DNA from 4 places in the Pseudomonas sp. GW822-FHT04C11 genome. Region 1 is predicted to be linked to each of the others. Evidence: predicted binding sites of a transcription regulator. Region 1 holds the regulator's gene; each other region holds the start of a gene.
The links. The regulator FliA, encoded in region 1, starts transcription of late flagellar genes. The targets are predictions, from matches to a motif close to CTAAAGTTTNNNNNNNNNNNGCCGNTAA.
Positions count from the first base shown of each region.

Region 1 (5,245 bases):
CAAGCAAGTGACCATCGTTGCGACAGTAGGGCCCAACGGCTGAGGTAGTGGTTTATGCAAGTTAAGCGTTTTTTCGCCGCCGATATGCGTCAGGCCATGAAGCTGGTTCGCGATGAGCTGGGCGCTGATGCGGCCATTATCGGTAATCGCCGGATCGCCGGTGGTGTCGAGCTGACGGCGGCCCTGGATTACAAGCTGTCGGCGCTGGCCCCGCGTGTACCGAACATTGAACTCGAAGACGAGTTGCGCAAGACCCAGTCGCGGATCGTCACGGCTCAGGCCGAATTGAGCCTGCGTGGCGACGGCGAAGCTGATGCGAGCGCCAGCACCAATCGCCAGTTGTTTGCCGGCCTGCCGCTGACCGCTGCGGAACCGTTGATCGAGCCGACCTTTGCTGAGCGGCCGCGTCCTGCTTCAGCGCCTGTGCATTCTGCCGGGGTTGATCCGCGGGCTTTCGACTCGATGCGTTTCGAACTCAATGGCCTGCGCGAACTGCTCGAAGTGCAGTTGGGTTCGCTGGCCTGGAATCAGTTGCAAGGCAGTCGCCCGCAGCAAGCCAACCTGTGGCGCCGCCTGCAACGCATTGGCCTGTCCGGTCCGTTGTCGCGCGATCTGCTGGAACTGATTACTGACATTGAAGAACCCCGCCAGGCCTGGCGCATGCTGTTGGCGCACCTGGCGCGGATGATCGTGACTCCCGAGATCGAACCACTGGAAGAAGGTGGCGTGATCGCCATGGTCGGCCCTGCCGGCATGGGCAAAACCACCACGCTGGCCAAGCTGGCCGCACGTTACGTGCTCAAGTACGGCGCGCAGAACATCGCGCTGGTGAGCATGGACAGCTTCCGTATTGGTGCCCAGGAACAGCTCAAGACCCTGGGGCGTATCCTCAATGTCTCGGTGACTCACGTCGACCCGGGCCAGTCCCTGGCGCAAGCCCTTGATCCGCTGTTACGCAAGCGTGTGGTGTTGATCGACACCGCCGGCCTGCAAGCCAGTGATCCGGCGTTGCGCATGCAGCTGGAAAGCCTGGCCGGTCGCGGGATCAAGTCGAAGAATTATCTGGTGCTGGCCACTACCAGCCAAAAGCAGGTGCTGACTGCCGCTTATCACAGTTACAAGCGGTGCGGGCTAGCAGGCTGCATTCTGACTAAACTGGATGAAACAGCGAGCCTGGGCGAGGTGTTGAGCCTGGCAATCAGCCACGAATTACCTGTCGCTTATCTGACCGACGGGCCACGGATCCCGGATGATCTACATTTACCGCGCCGGCATCAGTTGGTCAGTCGCGCCGTTAGCGTGCAGATGCAGGAAGAACCCAGCGAAGAAGCCATGGCTGATATGTTCGCTGACCTCTACCACAGCCCGGCCAAGCGTGTCGGCTGAGGTAATAATGAATAGATTTGTATCTACATCGATGGCCTGCCATGCATTGTTCACAAGTGAGCGCGCAGCCAGTCATGTAGTCCGCGTCTAAGCAAGACAAGGTAAAGAACGAACATGGGCAGCATGCATCCCGTACAGGTGATCGCAGTGACCGGCGGCAAAGGTGGCGTCGGGAAGACTAATGTGTCAGTGAACTTGTCCCTGGCTCTTGCTGAGCTCGGCCGGCGCGTCATGCTGCTGGACGCCGATCTGGGGCTGGCGAACGTCGACGTCCTGCTGGGGCTCACGCCCAAGCGTACGCTGGCCGACGTCATCGAAGGCCGCTGTGAACTGCGCGATGTATTACTTCAGGGGCCGGGCGGAATTCGCATTGTTCCAGCAGCGTCCGGTACCCAGAGCATGGTTCACCTGAGCCCGGCCCAGCATGCTGGCCTGATTCAGGCATTCAGCGACATCGGCGATAACCTCGACGTATTGGTGATCGACACGGCGGCGGGTATTGGTGAGTCGGTCGTCAGTTTTGTTCGCGCAGCCCAGGAAGTATTGCTGGTGGTGTGCGACGAGCCGACGTCGATCACTGACGCCTACGCGCTGATCAAACTGCTCAACCGCGATTACGGCATGAACCGCTTCCGCGTGCTGGCCAATATGGCGCAAAGCCCGCAGGAAGGGCGAAATCTGTTCGCCAAGTTGACCAAGGTCACGGATCGCTTCCTCGACGTCGCCTTACAATACGTCGGTGCGGTGCCTTACGACGAATGCGTGCGTAAGGCGGTGCAGAAGCAGCGCGCCGTGTATGAAGCGTTTCCTCGTTCCAAGTGTGCGCTGGCATTCAAGGCCATCGCGCAGAAAGTCGATACCTGGCCGCTGCCTGCCAACCCGCGTGGGCACCTGGAATTTTTCGTCGAGCGTCTGGTGCAGCAAACTGCGGGTCCGGTTCTATGACAGCCAGCGGTTACAACCTGTACAAGAAGTCGGCGCGTGACGCGCAGTACGAACTGATCGAGCGTTACGCGCCACTGGTAAAACGTATTGCCTATCACCTGTTGGCGCGCTTGCCGGCCAGTGTTCAGGTCGAGGACCTGATCCAGGCAGGCATGATCGGTTTGCTTGAAGTGTCGACCAAATATGACGCGAGCAAAGGTGCGAGTTTCGAGACGTACGCGGGGATCCGTATCCGTGGCGCGATGCTCGATGAAGTCCGCAAGGGTGACTGGGCGCCACGCTCGGTCCACCGCAATACCCGGATGGTGAGTGACGCGATTCGCTCAATTGAAGCTAAAACCGGGCGTGACGCTAAAGATCACGAGGTTGCGGCCGAACTCCAATTGAGTCTCGACGATTATTACGGGATTTTGAATGACACCTTGGGCAGTCGCCTGTTCAGCTTCGACGATCTGTTGCAGGACGGCGAGCATGAAGGGCTGCACGAGGATGGCGCGAGTGCTCATCTCGAACCGTCGCGCGACCTGGAAGATGAACGCTTCCAGGCAGCACTGGCGGATGCGATTGCCAATTTGCCGGAGCGTGAGCGACTGGTGTTGGCGCTGTACTACGACGAAGAGCTGAATCTCAAGGAAATCGGTGAGGTCCTGGGGGTCAGTGAATCGCGGGTCAGCCAGTTACACAGCCAGTGCGCGGCCCGTTTGCGGGGGCGTTTGGGGGAGTGGCGAGCGCGCTGACAGCAGTGTGGGGACACTGCGAACGAAACAGGCAGGGCGTAACGCTGTGCCGGTCTTCATCCGTTGTGCTCCAGACAGTCGTCGAGTGCTCTGCCGAATTGATTGAATGGCGTGTTCAGGTGCTGAACGCGTTTAAGACTGCTTGGAGGTCGAATTGGACAAGAACATGAAAATCCTCATCGTTGATGACTTCTCAACGATGCGGCGGATCATAAAAAACCTGTTGCGTGACCTTGGGTTCACTAACACGGTCGAGGCGGACGACGGTATTACCGCCATTCCCGTCCTCAACAGCGGGAGCATCGACTTTCTGGTAACGGACTGGAACATGCCTGGCATGACCGGTATCGATTTGCTGCGCCACGTGCGCGCCGATGAAAAGCTCAAGCACCTGCCGGTGCTGATGGTCACTGCCGAAGCCAAGCGCGAGCAGATCATCGAAGCCGCTCAAGCCGGTGTAAACGGCTATGTGGTCAAACCCTTCACGGCCCAGGCGTTGAAAGAGAAGATCGAAAAAATATTCGAACGCATCGGTTGATGCGCGGAGCCACTGCGCCACGGGGGGAGCTATGGAGCAAAGAGAATCTTCACAGGGCGATTTCGAATCGACCCTGAAAAAACACGCTCACGAACTGGTCGAAAGCCTTGAAAAGGGCAGGTTCGGTGACGCTGTGCAACTGATCCATGAGCTCAATCAGACCCGTGACCGCGGCCTGTACCAGGAGGTGGGCAAGCTCACTCGCGAGCTGCATAGCGCGATCGTCAATTTTCAGATTGACCCGAACATGCCGCAAGCCGAGGAAGTCTCACAGATCACAGACGCCACCGAGCGCCTGTCCTATGTGGTCAAGCTGACCGAAGCGGCCGCGAACCGGACCATGGATCTGGTCGAGAACAGTACTCCGCTGGTCAATGGCCTGAGCACTGACGCCCAGGCCTTGAGCGCCGACTGGGGGCGTTTCATGCGCCGCGAAGTCGGTGCCGAAGAGTTCCGCGAACTGGCCCGGCGTGTCGACGGTTTCCTGACGCGTAGCGTCGAGGAGAGCCAGGTCGTCTCGGGCAACCTCAACGATATTCTGCTGGCTCAGGATTACCAGGATCTAACCGGTCAGGTGATCAAGCGCGTGACTCAACTGGTCACCGAAGTCGAAAGCAACCTGCTCAAGCTCGTGCTCATGGCCAGTCAGGTAGACCGCTTTGCGGGCATCGAACATGACCATGAAGCGATGCTGGCTGAAAAAGATCCGCAAAAACATCTCTCTCAGGGTGAAGGTCCGCAGATTCATGCCGATAAAAGAGAAGACGTTGTGTCCGGTCAGGACGATGTGGACGATTTGCTATCCAGTCTTGGATTTTAGGTTTTTTAGGTTTTTAGACCTTTAGGAGCACCCCCTTAATGAGCTTCGGCGCCGATGAAGAGATCCTTCAGGATTTCCTGGTTGAGGCCGGCGAGATTCTAGAGCAACTGTCCGAACAGCTGGTCGAGCTGGAAAGCCGACCCGATGATGCGGATTTGCTCAATGCAATTTTTCGCGGTTTTCACACTGTAAAAGGGGGCGCCGGCTTCCTCCAGCTCAATGAGCTGGTGGAGTGCTGTCACATCGCCGAGAACGTGTTCGACATCCTGCGCAAGGGTGAGCGTCGCGTCGACTCGGAACTGATGGACGTGGTTCTCGAAGCGCTGGACGCGGTGAACGGCATGTTCAGCGAAGTCCGCGAGCGTGCACCGATCACTGCGGCTACACCGGAACTGCTGGCGGCTCTGGCCCGCCTGGCCGAGCCTCAAACAGACGATGTGGCGCAACCAGTTGCAGAGGTGGTTGAAGCACCTGCCGCTGAAAGCGAATCGGGCGACGTCACCGACAATGAGTTCGAACTGCTGCTGGACTCGCTGAACGCGGTCAAGGCGCAAGCTGAGTCGGGGGCGCCTGTAGCCCCGGCACCTGAAGCGGCTGCCGGCAGCGATGAAATCACCGATGCCGAGTTCGAGTCATTACTCGACCAATTGCACGGCAAAGGCCAGTTCGCCCCTGATGCAGTGGCGGCAACACCTGCCGCACCGGCTGCCCCGAAAGCGGCAGGCGACAGCTCCGACATTACCGACGACGAATTCGAAGCACTGCTCGATCAGTTGCATGGCAAAGGCAACTTCGCCGTTGATGCCCTGGAGTCGGCAA
Region 1 covers NZ_JBXAMS010000012.1:98,218-103,462, forward strand. Annotated here, with positions in the region: gene flhA (flagellar biosynthesis protein FlhA) at 1-43, shown strand, start outside; gene flhF (flagellar biosynthesis GTPase FlhF) at 55-1,386, shown strand; gene fleN (flagellar synthesis regulator FleN) at 1,501-2,331, shown strand; gene fliA (RNA polymerase sigma factor FliA) at 2,328-3,068, shown strand; gene AC1RJ3_RS19650 (chemotaxis response regulator CheY) at 3,235-3,606, shown strand; gene AC1RJ3_RS19655 (protein phosphatase CheZ) at 3,638-4,426, shown strand; gene AC1RJ3_RS19660 (chemotaxis protein CheA) at 4,465-5,245, shown strand, end outside.

Region 2 (5,245 bases), on a different contig from region 1:
GGTCATGTGGGTCTTGCCGATCTTTTCACCGACCGTGACCACAATGCGCTTCCAGCCGACCATGGTGCCCAGGCCCAGCGCAATCGCGACGGCGATTTTCACCCACAGCGGAATGAAGCGCGTGGCGTTGTCGATCTGCTGTTTGAACAATTGCAGTTTGCCCGTGGTGTCGGCATCGAAGTCGCCGACCTTGTTCTTGTCCATCAGGCGAATGGTTTCGCTGGTCAGGTACATGTCGTTACGCACGTTGCCCATGGCTTGCGCCGGGACTTTGGCGAGCGAGCCATAACCTTTCACTTCGTTGCCGATGTTGCCCGCCAGGGCGGCGAGGGCAGGGATCAGTTGCGGTGTCGCTTCCTTGCTGCGCACGTATTCGGACAGCACGGGGCGCGGGTCGGCCGGGGCCGGTAGCGGAGCACTTCTGACCAACGCTTGCTGGGTCACTTCGGCCACGGCGGCGAATTGCAACGCCTGGTCGGCTGGCATGGTGCGGTTCAGCGCATAGGCCATCGGCAGGGTGCCGACCAGAATCAGCATGATCAGGCCCATGCCTTTTTGGCCATCGTTGGAGCCGTGGGCGAAGGACACGCCGGTGCAGGTCAGGATCAACATCCCGCGAATCCACCACGGTGGTGGAGTGTTGCCTTTGGGGGCTTTGTACAGCGCGCGATGTTTGACGAAGATGCGCAACGCCAGCAGCAACAGCGCGGCAAATGCGAAGCCGATCAGTGGTGACAGCAGCAACGCGTAACCGACCTTGGTGGCTTGCGCCCAGTCGACACCGCTGGTGCCGTCGCGTCCGTGCATCAGCGCATTGGCGACGCCGACGCCGATGATCGAGCCGATCAAGGTGTGGGATGACGAGGCCGGCAAGCCCAACCACCACGTGCCGAGGTTCCACAGGATTGCCGCGATCAGCAGGGCGAAGATCATCGAGAAACCGGCGGTTGAACCGACTTGCAGAATCAGCTCCACCGGCAGCAAGGCGATGATGCCGAAGGCTACGGCGCCGCTGGACAGCAACACCCCGAGAAAGTTGAAGATCCCCGACCAGACCACCGCGAAATGCGGCGGTAGCGAATGGGTGTAAATCACCGTTGCCACGGCGTTGGCGGTGTCGTGGAAGCCGTTGACGAACTCAAAACCCAAGGCAATCAACAGCGCCACACCCAGCAGCAGAAACGGCGTCCAGGTGGTCACCGTGGTGCCGAGGTCATGCATGTCGTGCATCAGGCTGTAGGCGGTGAACAGCAGCCCCATGGCCAGCACCGCGAAAAACACCACGGCGGTAAATACGCCGGGTTTTTTATCGAGTTGCGGGCCGGCACTGCTGGCGGGGGCGTTGGAGGCGGCGGTCAAGGAAGGCGTAGCCATGGCCGGACAATCCTGTGTCAGGGAGGAGTGCCGGTCATGATCGTTGCCGAATGTTACAGCGAGACTGCTTTGGGTCAGTGTTTGGTTAATTGCCGAACTGTTGCTTCGCTTGAGAACCTGTGGCGAGGGAGCTTGTCGGAACGCCGCACCGCCCCGTTCGGCTGCGAAGCAGTCGTAAATTGGGTAAATGGGGTGTGTCTGGGGAAAACAGGTGGCAGGTTTCAGGGTTGCTTCGCAACCCAGCGGGGGCAAGCCCCCTCGCCACAATGGGGCTGTGAATCCTGGAAACCTGGATCAATAATCCGCCCGCTTGCGAAACGCCCAACGCCCGGCCAGTACCGTGAACGTCGCGACCAGTGCCACCAGAATCCAGAATCCTTCCGGGTCGCCGGCAAGGGGAATCCCGCCGACGTTCATGCCGAAGAAACCGGCAATGATGTTGATTGGCAGCGCCAACACCGTGACCACGGTCAGGGTGAACAGCGTTCGGTTGCTTTGCTCGTTGAGGTTGGCGGCGATCTCTTCCTGCAACAGCTTGATCCGTTCGCCGAGCGCCGTGAGGTCGTTGATGATCAGCGCGAACTCCTCGGTGGATTTGCGCAGCTCCTTGACGTCGTCCTTTTGCAACCATTGCGGCGGACGGTTGAGCAGGCGCAGCAGCGAACCCGGCTCCAGTGCCAGCAGCCGTTGCAAACGCACCAGCACTCGACGATTGGCGCCCAGTTCGGCACGGTTGGTGGACAGTCGCGATGACAGCAACTCGTCTTCGATCTGGTCGACACTCTGGCTGGTCTTGCGCACGATCTGCGTCAGCACTTCGCCCTGGTCGCGGAGCAAATGCACGAGCAGTTCCAGTGGCGAACGAAAGCATTCGCCGGCCTTGACCGAGGAGCGCAGCTTGTCCACCGAGTGCAGGGGTTGCAGGCGTGCGCTGATGATCAACCGACTGCGGGCGCAGACCCAAAGGGTCGAGACGTCTGACGAGACCATGCTGCTGAGGTTGAACACCACGTCGTTGACCACTGCCAGCAGCGCCGAATCGACGTGCTCGATGCGCGTCGAGCGCGAGCCTTCATGCAAGGCTTCGAAAAATTCTTCCGGCAACTCCAGGTGCGCTTTCATCCAGCGCTCGCACGCGGCGTGGGCGAGGTTCAGGTGCAGCCAGAGGAACTCGTCCTCGGCGCCCGGTTGTTGCAGCAGCTGCAGCGCCTTGGCCGAATCGATCTCGCGACCGCGTTCGCCGGGACGAAAGCTGAAACCGTAGAGCAGGCCGAACAGGTCAGAATCGCGGTGGCGTTGATCGATGCTGTGGTTCATGGAGTCTCGCTGAAGGGAGGCGCCTGTCGTACGTTTCACAGGCTCACATGAGCGGCATCATGGCAACGCGGTTTGACAGTTTTGTGACGGTTTGGTGGCTCGCGTAATAGAGCCTTTACCAGTGGTCGGATTGGCTTCAAGAAAACGCGGCACACGCCGATGACGCCTAAGTTGGCTCAGGCACTTTGGTGTCCGGCCCGCATGTTGTCGACAGGGAGGTCCGGACATCTCGCATGCCCTACCGATGCGAGTCTTATCCCTGTTATGAGTATCACTCGATGTTTTTGCAAAAATCCCTGCGAGCGCAAATCCTGGCACTGCTGAGCGGCAGTCTGATCGCGATGTTGCTGATTGCCCTGGCCTGTTTTCACTTACTCTCCAGCGGGGTGCAGAACTACCGCAACCTCATCGAAGGCCCGTTACGTACCTCGCAACTGATTGACGAAGCCAACCTGCAATTCAAGGCTCAGGTCCAGGAATGGAAAAACGTCCTGTTGCGCGGCAAGCAACCGGCTGAGCTGGACAAATACTGGAAGCAATTCGAGGACCGTCAGGGCGACGTACAGAACATCCTCGGTGAATTGACCCGCCAACCGGGCATCGACGCCTCACTTAAAACCCGCCTTGAAAGCCTGCGTGATGCGCACCGGGTGCTTGGCGGCGCGTATCAAAAAGGTCGAGAGGCTTATCTGGCAGCCGGTGGTGATCCTTCGGCAGGTGATAACGCGGTCAAAGGTGTGGACCGCGCCACGAGCGAGCAGATGAGCGAACTGGTCGACGAGTTGCGTAAACAGGGCCGCGAACAATCGACGCTGATCAGCGCCAGCGCCGATCGCACGGTGTTGCTGGGTATCCTGGTGATGCTGGCTTCGGGCCTGTTGATTGGCTTGCTCAGCCTGTGGCTGGTCAACCGCAATCTGGTGGAACCGATCCGCAAGCTGATCGAATACGTCGCGCACTTGAGCCAGGGCCGGTTTGCCGAGCGGGTGGCGAGTGATCGTCAGGATGAGCTGGGCAAGCTGGCGGTGGCTGCCAACACGCTGCGCGATTTCCTTGCCGAGACCTTCAGTCGCTTGCAGCGCAGCGCCTCGGATCTGGACAGCGCCAGCGGTGAGCTGAACTCGATTGCGACCTTGATGGCCCATGGCACCAACGAACAGTTCAATCGCACGGATCAAGTCGCCACGGCGATGAACGAAATGTCCGCCACTGCCCAGGAAGTCGCTCGTCATGCGGCCGACGCGGCACGGGCCGCCGATGATGCCGATCAGTCGGCACAACAGGGCGAGAAGGTCATGCAAGGCACGATTCACACCATCACTCAGATGCGCGGCGAAATCGCCAACACCGCGACGGTCATCCGCCAACTGGAAACCGATAGCGGGCGTATCGGCAAGGTGCTGGAAGTGATTCGCGGCATCGCCGAGCAAACCAACTTGCTGGCATTGAACGCCGCTATCGAAGCCGCTCGGGCCGGAGAAGCCGGACGCGGGTTTGCTGTGGTGGCCGATGAAGTACGCAGCCTGGCCCAGCGCACGGCGGCGTCGATCATCGAAATCAACCAGATCATCCAGAGCGTGCAGACCGGTGCGGTAGATGCGGCGCAGGCCATTGAAAGTGGCCAGTCGCGCAGCGAAGAAAGCGTCGAGCAGGTCACTCAGGCCGGGGCCATGCTTGAGCGCATTACTGCATCGGTGGAGGCGATTCGCGACATGAACCGCCAGATCGCCACCGCTGCTGAAGAACAGACCTCGGTGGCCGAAGACATTTCGCGCAACCTGACCGAGATCACCAGCATCGCCAGTACCAACCTGGACAACGTGCAGCGCACTGAAGCGGCGAGCAACAACCTGCACGGGTTGTCGGGGCAATTGAACGCGGTGACGGCGCGTCTCGGCGCCTAGCCAACTGAAATGTGTATCGGCACGCTAACCGTGTCGGTACACGATTGATCTCAAGTGTGGGTGTTGCACGTCGATGATTCGGTTATCCCTAACCTCATCGAAGGAAACGCCCATGGTCAGCCTCACATCGGTCTCGATCAATCAGACTCTGTCCACTTCCACCAGCAAGACTGCCATCAGCGGCAGCACCGATACCGACACCACGCAAAGCACAACCACGACGGGCAGTTCGACCACCGACAGTGGCAAAGTCGCGGCCGGTGGTGCACCTGCGTCGGGTGGCAGCAGTTCGAGCAGCAGTAGCAGTGAATCGGATACGGTGAAAGAGCTGCGCAAGCAGATCGCCGAATTGCAAAAGCAATTGCAGGAGCAACTGCAACAACTGCAGGCCGCTCAGGCCAGTCAGGAAAGTGCGGATGCCAAAGCGGTGAAAGTCGCCGCCGCCCAATCGCAGATCGCAACCACCTCGGGTTCATTGGAAACCGCTACGGCGGCGTTGACGCAAGCGCTGCAAGAGTCAGGCAGCAGCACGTCGGGATCGTTGGTCAGTACAACGGCGTAATGTTTCGGCCTGCCTGGCTGCGCCTTTGATATCCCATGTCCCATGAAGCTCGTGCCACCGGTCGGATTCAGGGGCAGAAAAGGCCTTG
Region 2 covers NZ_JBXAMS010000005.1:85,126-90,370, reverse strand. Annotated here, with positions in the region: gene AC1RJ3_RS10135 (inorganic phosphate transporter) at 1-1,374, opposite strand, end outside; gene AC1RJ3_RS10130 (transporter) at 1,669-2,691, opposite strand; gene AC1RJ3_RS10125 (methyl-accepting chemotaxis protein) at 2,970-4,595, shown strand; gene AC1RJ3_RS10120 (hypothetical protein) at 4,708-5,157, shown strand.
Region 2: the regulator FliA is predicted to act here: its motif matches at 2,827-2,854, upstream of AC1RJ3_RS10125 (methyl-accepting chemotaxis protein).

Region 3 (5,245 bases), on a different contig from region 1:
GCGATTGAATTACAGGCATAAAAAAACCGGACGCTAAGTCCGGTTCTTTCAAATGTTCTATTTACGCTGCCGAAAATTCTACAGGGTAGGGGATCGCCGCCTGGCTTAATTGCAACTCGGCCAGGGTTTCGCGCACCACTTGTTTGGCAAGGCAGGCGCATTTTCCACATTGGCCGGCAACGCCGGTAGCTTGGCGTACCTCGCGGTAGCTGCAGCAACCTTCATAGATCGCATCGCGGATTTTTCCGTCGGTGACACCAGTGCAAAGGCAGACATACATAAATTGAGAACCGTCGTGGGTTATGGCTCGGTTGCGACGGATCTTAATGTTAACGAGAATGATTGTCAAAGTGGTTTCGGCACGCTTTGCGCCAGAACAGCGACAGCCTGACGAACGGCATAATGCGCCCGGGACAGTGTCATCAAGCCTGCGCCGAGGTTTTTGATGTCGTTGTAAAAAGCGCTAAGGACAGGCGAAAAACGCGGTGTATGATGTGCGGTCTTTGCGAAGGGCACTCGAGTCATGAACCTGTCGTTTATTGGCGACAGACTGGTTCGATGCCGTTCTTCACGCCACCACACCAGGAGATATCCAATGAGCGTACTCGTAGGCAAACAAGCCCCTGACTTCACCGTACCGGCCGTACTCGGCAATGGCGAAATCGTTGACAGCTTCACCCTGTCCTCGGCCATCAAAGGCAAATACGGCCTGGTGTTCTTCTACCCACTGGACTTCACCTTCGTCTGCCCGTCCGAGCTGATCGCTCTGGACCACCGCATGGCTGACTTCAAGGCACGCAACGTTGAAGTGATCGCTGTTTCGATCGACTCGCACTTCACTCACAACGCATGGCGCAACACCCCGATCAATGCCGGCGGCATCGGTCAGGTTCAGTACATCATGGCTGCTGACATGAAGCACGACATTGCCAAGGCCTACGACGTTGAGTCCGAAGGCGGCGTGGCTTTCCGTGGCGCATTCCTGATCGACGACAAGGGTGTTGTTCGCTCGCAGATCGTCAACGACCTGCCACTGGGCCGTAACATGGAAGAGCTGATTCGCCTGGTCGACGCCCTGCAATTCCACGAAGAGCACGGCGAAGTTTGCCCGGCCAACTGGAAAAAAGGCGACAAGGGCATGACTGCTTCGCCAGAAGGCGTTGCGGCTTACCTGACCGAGAACGCTGGCAAGCTGTAAGCCACGCGTCAGGCATAAAAAAACCGGCCGCTGAGGCCGGTTTTTTTATGGGCGGGATAAATCCTGCGACTGAATCAGTCGTTGAAATCTTCCCAGCCGCCCATTTGTTTCCAGCGATTGACGATGCCGCAGAACAGCTCGGCAGTCTTCTCGGTGTCGTAGCGAGCCGAGTGGGCCTCGCGACCGTCGAAGTCGATATCGGCAGCCTGGCACGCCTTGGCCAGGACCGTTTGACCATACGCCAGACCGGCCAGTGTCGCGGTGTCGAAGCTGGAGAACGGGTGAAACGGATTGCGCTTCATGTCCAGGCGCGCAACGGCGGCATTGAGGAAGCCCAGGTCAAAGCTGCTGTTATGGCCGACCAGGATCGCCCGTTTGCAGCCGTTGGCTTTCAGCGCCTTGCGTATGCCACGGAAGATGTCGGTCAGTGCCGCTTCTTCACTCACGGCCATGCGCAGTGGGTGATCGAGCTTGATCCCGGTGAACTCCAGCGCCGCGGCTTCGATGTTGGCGCCTTCGAACGGTTCTACACGGAAGAAATAGGTGTGATCGGGGTACACAAAACCTTTTTCGTCCATGCTGATGGTCGTGGCGGCAATTTCCAGCAAGGCGTCAGTGGCACAGTTGAAACCACCGGTTTCAACGTCGACGACAACGGGCAAGTATCCACGGAACCTGGCTGCCATCGGGTGACGTGAACCACCTCCGCCTGAACTTTCCTGTTCGTCGTCGAAATGGTCTTCACTCACGCGTGTTCCTCCAGCAGGCGCCAGCGCAGTTTTTCACCGGCGCGCAGCGGGATGACAGTCAGCTCGCCGAACGGCAGGCTGGTTGGGGCAGTCCATTCTTCGCGGACCAGGGTAATGCGGTCGGTGTTCGCCGGCAGGCCGTAGAAGCGCGGGCCGTTGAGGCTGGCGAAGGCTTCGAGCTTGTCCAGCGCATTACGCTGTTCAAAGGCTTCGGCGTACATCTCGATCGCGGCATAAGCGGTGTAGCAACCGGCACAGCCACACGCGGCTTCTTTGGCGTGTTGGGCGTGCGGAGCCGAGTCCGTGCCCAGGAAGAACTTCTCGCTGCCGCTGGTAGCGGCGTCAAGCAGGGCGACCTGATGCGTATTGCGCTTGAGAATCGGCAAGCAATAGAAGTGCGGACGAATCCCGCCCACCAGCATGTGGTTGCGGTTATACAGCAGGTGGTGAGCGGTGATGGTTGCGCCAACGTTGGCCGAAGCCTCGTTGACGAACTGCACGGCATCGCTGGTGGTGATGTGTTCGAACACCACTTTGAGCGTTGGGAAACGCTCCACGACCCGACGCATGTGCTCGTCGATGAAGATTTTTTCGCGGTCGAAGACATCGACGTCGCCGCGGGTGATTTCACCGTGAATCAACAAGGGCATCCCGACCTCGGCCATGGCCTCGATCGCGGGGAAGATCTTGTCGATGCTGGTAACACCGGAGTCCGAGTTGGTGGTCGCGCCAGCCGGATACAGCTTGGCGGCGTGAACGAAACCGCTGGCCTTGGCCTCGCGAATTTCATCGGGTGTAGTCCGGTCGGTCAGGTAGAGCACCATCAGCGGTTCGAAACGGCTGCCGGCCGGGCGCGCAGCGAGAATGCGCTGGCGATAGGCGTCGGCTTCAGCGGCGTTACGCACCGGTGGTACCAGGTTAGGCATGATGATCGCGCGACCAAAGGTGCGCGCGACATCCGCGACAGTATTGGGCAACACAGCACCATCGCGAAGATGAATATGCCAGTCGTCGGGACGCAGCAGGGTCAGGCGGTCGGACATTGGGGATTCCAGGCGGGTCAAACTCAAGGGAATGCTACCGGAAAAGACTCATCCAGGCACTCGCTATCAAGTTTTGCAGCAAGCTTCCGATATGACAAAGGTATGCCGTAATTATATGTATCGGTCTTTTTGTTGTAGAAGCCAGTGGAGCCTCCCGTGCGCCAGCGTTATTTAGCCTTGCTCAGCGTGTTTGCCAGCCTTCCTGCGATGGCGCTCACTTTCCAGACGCGTCTGGAGAGCATCGAGTGGACGGTCGAAGGCGACAAGTTCGAATGTCGCCTGAGCCAGCCGATTACCGATTTCGGTTCGGGCGAGTTCGTGCGGCGCGCAGGCGAGCAGGCCACCTTTCGTCTGAAGGCCTACAACCCGATGATCAGCGGCGGCTCGGCGACGTTGCTGGCCGCCGCTGCGCCTTGGCAGCCGGGGCGCGGCGATATCAATCTGGGGGCGGTCAAGGTTGGCAGCGGTGATGTGCTGTTCAACAGCTCGCAACTCCAGGCCGGACGCCTTATCGGCGGTTTGATGGACGGTCGCAGTCCGCTGATTCGCCATTATTCGCGCGATGGCGGTGTGTCGGAAGTCCGTTTGTTACCGGTCAGCTTCAGCAAGGCCTACGCCGATTATCAGGCGTGTGTCGCCAAGTTGCTGCCGATGAATTACGAGCAGGTTAAGCAGGCTGAGGTTGGTTTTCCGGGCGGTGGTATCGATCTGGACGCGCAGGCCAAGGCCAAGCTGCAGGTTATGCTGAACTTCATGAAGGCCGACCCGACGGTCAATCACATCGAACTCGACGGCCATTCCGATAACAGCGGCAATCGCCTGACCAACCGTGATCTGTCTCGGCGCAGGGCGTTGGCGGTGATGGACTTCTTCAAGGCCAATGGCATTCAGGAATCACAGATCACGATGCGTTTTCACGGCGAACGCTATCCGTTGGCCCCTAACACCAACACCGCCAATCGGGCCAGGAATCGCCGGGTCAACGTTCATCTTGAGCGCGTTGCACCCACCGATAAACCGGCTCCGCAAGTCAGCTCGGCAAGCAGTGCCGCGACGACCTCCTGAACCGGCTGAAATCGTCGCCCGCTCGACATAATCTGTCGCTTCGTCATCATAAGCTGTCGCGCCTCTGTAATTTATCCGCTCGCAGCGGTAGACTTCTCGGCTTTCCGTAGAACCCCGTGGAGTGATGGCATGGCGGACGTAAACAAGGTCGTTCTGGCGTATTCCGGCGGCCTGGACACTTCGGTGATCCTCAAGTGGCTGCAGGATACTTATAACTGTGAAGTGGTGACCTTTACCGCTGACCTGGGTCAGGGTGAAGAGGTCGAGCCGGCCCGCGCCAAGGCACAAGCCATGGGCGTAAAAGAAATCTACATCGACGATCTGCGCGAAGAATTCGTGCGTGATTTCGTTTTCCCGATGTTCCGTGCCAACACCGTTTACGAAGGCGAGTACCTGCTGGGTACTTCCATCGCTCGTCCGTTGATCGCCAAACGCCTGATCGAAATCGCCAACGAAACCGGCGCTGACGCCATTTCCCATGGCGCGACCGGCAAGGGCAACGACCAGGTTCGTTTTGAACTGGGTGCCTATGCACTCAAGCCTGGCGTGAAAGTGATCGCCCCTTGGCGCGAGTGGGACCTGCTGTCCCGCGAGAAGCTGATGGATTATGCGGCGAAGCACGCGATCCCGATCGAACGTCACGGCAAGAAAAAATCTCCGTACTCGATGGATGCCAACCTGCTGCACATTTCCTATGAAGGCGGCGTGCTGGAAGATACCTGGACCGAGCACGAAGAAGATATGTGGCGCTGGACCGTCTCCCCGGAGAACGCTCCTGACAAGCCGCAGTACCTGGAACTGACTTACCGCAACGGCGACATCGTTGCACTGGACGGCGTCGAAATGACTCCGGCTACCGTGCTGGCGACCCTGAACCGTATCGGTGGCGAGCACGGTATCGGCCGTCTGGACATCGTCGAGAACCGTTACGTCGGCATGAAGTCCCGTGGTTGCTACGAAACCCCAGGCGGCACCATCATGCTGCGTGCTCACCGGGCGATCGAGTCGATCACTCTGGACCGCGAAGTGGCTCACCTCAAAGACGAGCTGATGCCTAAATATGCCAGCCTGATCTACACCGGTTACTGGTGGAGCCCTGAGCGTCTGATGCTGCAACAGATGATCGATGCTTCCCAGGCGCATGTGAACGGTGTGGTTCGCCTGAAGCTGTACAAAGGCAACGTGATCGT
Region 3 covers NZ_JBXAMS010000005.1:327,279-332,523, reverse strand. Annotated here, with positions in the region: gene AC1RJ3_RS11195 (bacterioferritin-associated ferredoxin) at 62-280, opposite strand; gene AC1RJ3_RS11190 (peroxiredoxin) at 596-1,198, shown strand; gene rnt (ribonuclease T) at 1,273-1,947, opposite strand; gene pyrC (dihydroorotase) at 1,944-2,990, opposite strand; gene AC1RJ3_RS11175 (flagellar protein MotY) at 3,147-4,055, shown strand; gene AC1RJ3_RS11170 (argininosuccinate synthase) at 4,185-5,245, shown strand, end outside.
Region 3: the regulator FliA is predicted to act here: its motif matches at 3,056-3,083, upstream of AC1RJ3_RS11175 (flagellar protein MotY).

Region 4 (5,245 bases), on a different contig from region 1:
GGTGACCTCAGCGAAAACGGTCAACCTCATGGCGCAACTCTGCCGCCAGGTTTTCCAGCTCCCTGGCAGTAATTGCCAGGTTCGACACCACTTCACGCTGCTCGCTGTTGGCCATGGCGATGCTTTGCAGGTTGCTGCTGAGCAAGGTCGCGGTGCTGCTCTGCTCTTGGGTGGCGGTAGTGATCGCAGCGAATTGCTGGCCGGCCGAGCGGCTTTGTTCGTCGATCAGCGCCAGCGCCGACGCGACATTGGCATTGCGCGTCAGGCCTTCGTGCATCAGCAGCTTGCCTTGCTCCATGGTGCTGATGGCGTTACCGGTTTCCTGCTGGATGCTTTGGATCATCCCGGAAATCTCGTCAGTCGCTTCGCGAGTGCGCGAGGCCAGGTTGCGCACTTCGTCTGCCACCACTGCAAAACCACGGCCCTGTTCGCCGGCACGTGCGGCTTCGATGGCGGCGTTGAGTGCCAGTAAATTGGTTTGATCGGCAATCGCGGTAATCACCCCGACAATGCCGCCGATTTCCTGGGAGCGCTGACCCAGGGTGTTGATCACCGTCGCCGTGCTGTTGAGAGCACTGGCAATCTGCTCAAGGGACGAAGAAGCTTCTTCCATCGAGGTACGACCGATCCGCGTCTGCTGGGCGTTTTCCTGGGCCAGACGCTCGGTGTTGCCCATGTTGTCAGCGATGTTCAGCGAGGTCGCACTGAATTCTTCCACGGCACCGGCCATGCTGGTGATTTCACCGGACTGCTGCTCCATCCCTTCATACGCACCGCCGGACAACCCGGATAATGCCTGCGCGCGACTGTTGACCTCTTCCGAGGCCTTGCGGATGTGCTCGACCATGGTCGATAGAGCCTGGCTCATCTGATTGAAGCTGCGCGCCAGTTGACCGATTTCATCCTGGCTCGACACGTTCAAACGCACGCTCAGATCACCCGCGCCCAAGGCTTCGGCCTGCCGCACCAGATCACCCAACGGCGCCAGCTTGCTGCGCAACAGCCAGACTGCCGCGCCTACCGCCAGCAGCATCGCCAGCAGGCTGCCAATGGCCAGGCGGATACCGATGCTCCAGGTCACTGCGCGGATTTCGCTTTTCGGCATGCTCGCCACTACTGACCATGGCCCGCCCTCGAATGGCACGGCAACGCTGTAGAAGTCTTCGGACTTGTCGCTCCAGAAGGCGCCCCGCCCCGGTGTCCTGGCCAAACCGGCGATGGTCGAAGTCGCCTGATCCAGCGCCTGCACGCCGGCCGGCGGCACCAGCCATTTGTTTTGTTCATCGAGCAGTGCCAGTGAACCGCTCTGGCCGATGCGGAAGCGCTTGAGGTTGTCGAACTGCGCGCTCTGCGCATCGGTGTAATCGAAACCCACGAACAACACCGCGATCACCTTGCCGCTGCTGTCGCTCACGGGGGTGTACTGCGTCATGTAGGAACGATCGAACAGCAAGGCCCGGCCGACATAGCTCTGCCCCGCCATCAGCCGCTGATAGGCCGGGTGCGCATGGTCGAGCAGCGTGCCGATGGCGCGGGTGCCGTCCTGCTTGCTCAACGAGGTGCTGACCCGAATGAAGTCCTCGCCACTGCGCACGAACAACGTCGCCACGCCGGCAGTCATTTGCTTGAACTCATCGACCTTGTCGAAGTTGTTGTTCAACACTTCGTTGCCCAGATGCAGGCCCGGAGTCTGCACGCCCGCCACCGTCACCGGCTGCTCCGGGTGCACGCTCAAACCGCCACTGAAACGCTTTTCAAACAACCCGCTCAGGCGCTGGGTGCTTTCGCGCAGGGTGCCGTGGAAGGTGCTCAACTGGTCGGCCAGCAACCGCGCCTCACTGGCCAGATGCTCTTCACGCGTGTCGAGGTTGGCAGAATCCAGCGAACGCAGGGCGAACACCGTGCTGCCACTGATGACGACCGCGAGGATGACGGCAAGGGCAAGCCCCAATTGTGAGGCGATCCGGGCACGAGGTTGAGACATGACAGCTCCTGGCCGAGGAGCCGGATCATCCTGATCGCGTCGCGTGGCTCGGCAAAATATCCAGTAATAGGGGAAGCGCGAAACCTTTCAGAACGAAGGTCCCACTTTCAGGGATTCGGCGGCGTGGATAAATACTTGAGCGATGCACAAGGATATCGCTCAAGGCTGCCATGGCGGTGGCTACATCGATTCAGCCGAGGCGCTCGACATCCGGCAATTCCATGGCCTGCACCTCACCCTGGAGGAAGTCGCTGAGACGGCGCAAACGTTCACCGCCGGGGCGGGTTTTCGGCCAGACCAGGTAATAATTCAGGCCGCTGGCCACGGCAGTCGGCCACGGCAAACTCAAACGCCCCTGAGCCACATCTTCGGCCACCATCAGCAAGTCACCCATCGACACCCCGTAACCACGGGCGGCGGCAATCATCCCCAGCTCCAGCGTATCAAACACCTGCCCGCCCTTGAGCGACACCTGCTCCGACAGGCCCATACACTCCAGCCAACTGCGCCAGTCACGCCGATCAGGAGTCGGGTGAAGCAGTTCAGTACTGGCCAGCCGCTCGACATCCCATGGTTGATCATTCAACAGATTCGGTGCGCCGACCGGGATCAGCAGTTCAGGGAACAGGTAACTGGCCTCCCAGTCCGGTGGAAAATGCCCGTTGCTCAACAACACCGCACAATCGAACGGTTCGTGATTGAAGTCCACCGAGTCGACGTCCATCCAGGCGCTGGTCAGTTGCACCTCGTTGCCCGGTTGCAAATGCCGAAAGCGACTGAGTCGCGCCAGCAGCCAGCGCATGGTCAGGGTCGAAGGAGCTTTCATGCGCAAGACGTCATCTTCGGCGCGCAAGGTATTGCAGGCCCGCTCCAGCGCACCAAAGCCCTCACGCACACCCGGCAGCAGCAAACGTGCGGCCTCGGTCAGTTGCAAATTGCGCCCGCTACGCTGAAACAGCCGACAGGCGAAATGCTCCTCCAGCGTACGCACATGTCGGCTGACGGCGCTTTGGGTGATCGACAATTCTTCGGCAGCACGGGTAAACGAACTGTGCCGCGCTGCGGCCTCGAAAGCGCGAAGGGCATACAACGGAGGAAGACGACGAGACATTGGGAAAGCTCCTATAGCGCGACCCCGGAACCTTATCAGAAACTCTCCAGCATGAGTTTTAGTCATGCCAGCAATCGTTTTTATCCCTTTGTGCAAACGCTTGCGAGCGCCGAGAATCAACCCTTCCCGATTTATCTGACTAAACGAGCGTGATGATCATGCAGCATCCAGCACGTACCGAACTCTGGGCCATCCTGCGGCTGGCGGGGCCGCTGATTGCCTCGCAGTTGGCGCACATGCTGATGATCCTCACCGATACCTTGATGATGGCTCGGCTCAGCCCGGAAGCCTTGGCCGGTGGCGGCCTGGGCGCGGCGAGCTATTCGTTCGTGTCGATTTTCTGCATTGGCGTGATCGCGGCGGTCGGCACGCTGGTGGCGATCCGCCAGGGCGCCGGCGACATTGAAGGCGCCACGCGGCTGACCCAGGCCGGGCTTTGGCTGGCGTGGTTGATGGCGCTGGTGGCGGGTCTGCTGCTGTGGAACCTCAAGCCAGTGTTGCTGCTGTTCGGCCAGACTGAAAACAACGTGCATGCGGCCGGCCAGTTCCTGTTGATTCTGCCGTTCGCCCTGCCCGGCTACCTGAGCTTCATGGCCCTGCGCGGTTTTACCAGCGCCATCGGCCGGACGACACCGGTGATGGTCATCAGCCTCATCGGGACCGTGGCCAACTTCCTGCTCAACTATGCGCTGATCACCGGTATGTTCGGCCTGCCGAAAATGGGTTTGATGGGGATCGGCCTGGTCACCGCCATCGTCGCCAACTGCATGGCGCTGGGCCTGGCCTGGCATATCCGCCAGCACCCGGCTTACGCCGCGTACCCACTGCGCAAGGGCCTGTCACGGCCCAATCGCCAGTACCTGCGCGAGCTATGGCGTCTCGGCCTGCCGATTGGCGGCACCTACGCGGTAGAGGTCGGTCTGTTTGCGTTTGCCGCGTTGTGCATGGGCACCATGGGCAGTACGCAATTGGCGGCGCATCAGATCGCCCTGCAAATCGTCTCGGTGGCGTTCATGATTCCGGCGGGGCTTTCATATGCGATCACCATGCGCATCGGCCAGCACTACGGCGCCGGGCAGTTGCTCGATGCGCGCTTGGCCGGGCGGGTCGGGATTGCCGTTGGTGGCGCGGCGATGCTCGGGTTTGCCATGGTCTTCTGGCTGCTGCCGAACCAACTGGTGGGACTGTTCCTGGACCATAACGACCCGGCGTTTCGCGAAGTGATCAATCTTGCGGTGAGCCTGTTGATGGTGGCGGCGTGGTTCGAGTTTTTCGACGGCACGCAAACTATCGCCATGGGCTGTATTCGCGGTCTGAAGGACGCCAAGACTACCTTCCTGGTCGGCCTCGCCTGCTATTGGCTGATCGGCGCTCCGGCTGCATGGTTGATGGCTTTCCACCTCCATTGGGGGCCGACCGGCGTCTGGTGGGGTCTGGCGCTGGGGCTCGCCTGCTCGGCCGTGAGCCTGACGCTGGCATTCGAATGGAAGATGAAGCGGATGATCCGCCGTGAACAACCGGAACAGGCAGTGCAGTACAGCACCGTCCAGCCTGATTAACCCGTAGGAGCACGGCTTGCCCGCGATAGATATCACGCGTTGTATCAGATACACCGCAGTGATCCCATCGCGGGCCAGCCTTGCTCCTACGAGTTTTGTTAAGCCAGGACAGCCTGTTGGCTACTGCCAAACGTCAGATACTCAACCAGCTCGGCCAGCGGCAACGGCTTGCTGATCAGGTAACCCTGCACCTGATCACAACCAAAATCACGCAGCAGCTCAAGCTGTTCAAGGGTTTCAACGCCCTCGGCGACCACTTCCAGGTTGAGGTTGTGGGCGAGGTTGATCATCGCGTGGACCAGCTTGCGATTTTCCTCACGCGTCTCCATGCCACCGACAAAGCTTTTGTCGATCTTCAACAAGGCAATCGGCAGGCTGTTGAGGTGCACGAATGACGAAAAACCGGTGCCGAAATCGTCCAGGGAGAAACGCACGCCCAGACGCCCCAAAGCGTCCATGGTCTGTTTGACCAGATCGCTGCGGCGCATCACTGCAGTTTCCGTCAGCTCGAATTCCAGCCACTGCGCTTCGACACCGCGCTCGGCAATCAACCGGCTCAACGTCGACAGCAACTGACTGTCCTGGAACTGC
Region 4 covers NZ_JBXAMS010000003.1:46,655-51,899, reverse strand. Annotated here, with positions in the region: gene AC1RJ3_RS05745 (methyl-accepting chemotaxis protein) at 8-1,984, opposite strand; gene AC1RJ3_RS05740 (LysR substrate-binding domain-containing protein) at 2,175-3,095, opposite strand; gene AC1RJ3_RS05735 (NorM family multidrug efflux MATE transporter) at 3,254-4,654, shown strand; gene AC1RJ3_RS05730 (putative bifunctional diguanylate cyclase/phosphodiesterase) at 4,753-5,245, opposite strand, start outside.
Region 4: the regulator FliA is predicted to act here: its motif matches at 2,097-2,124, upstream of AC1RJ3_RS05745 (methyl-accepting chemotaxis protein).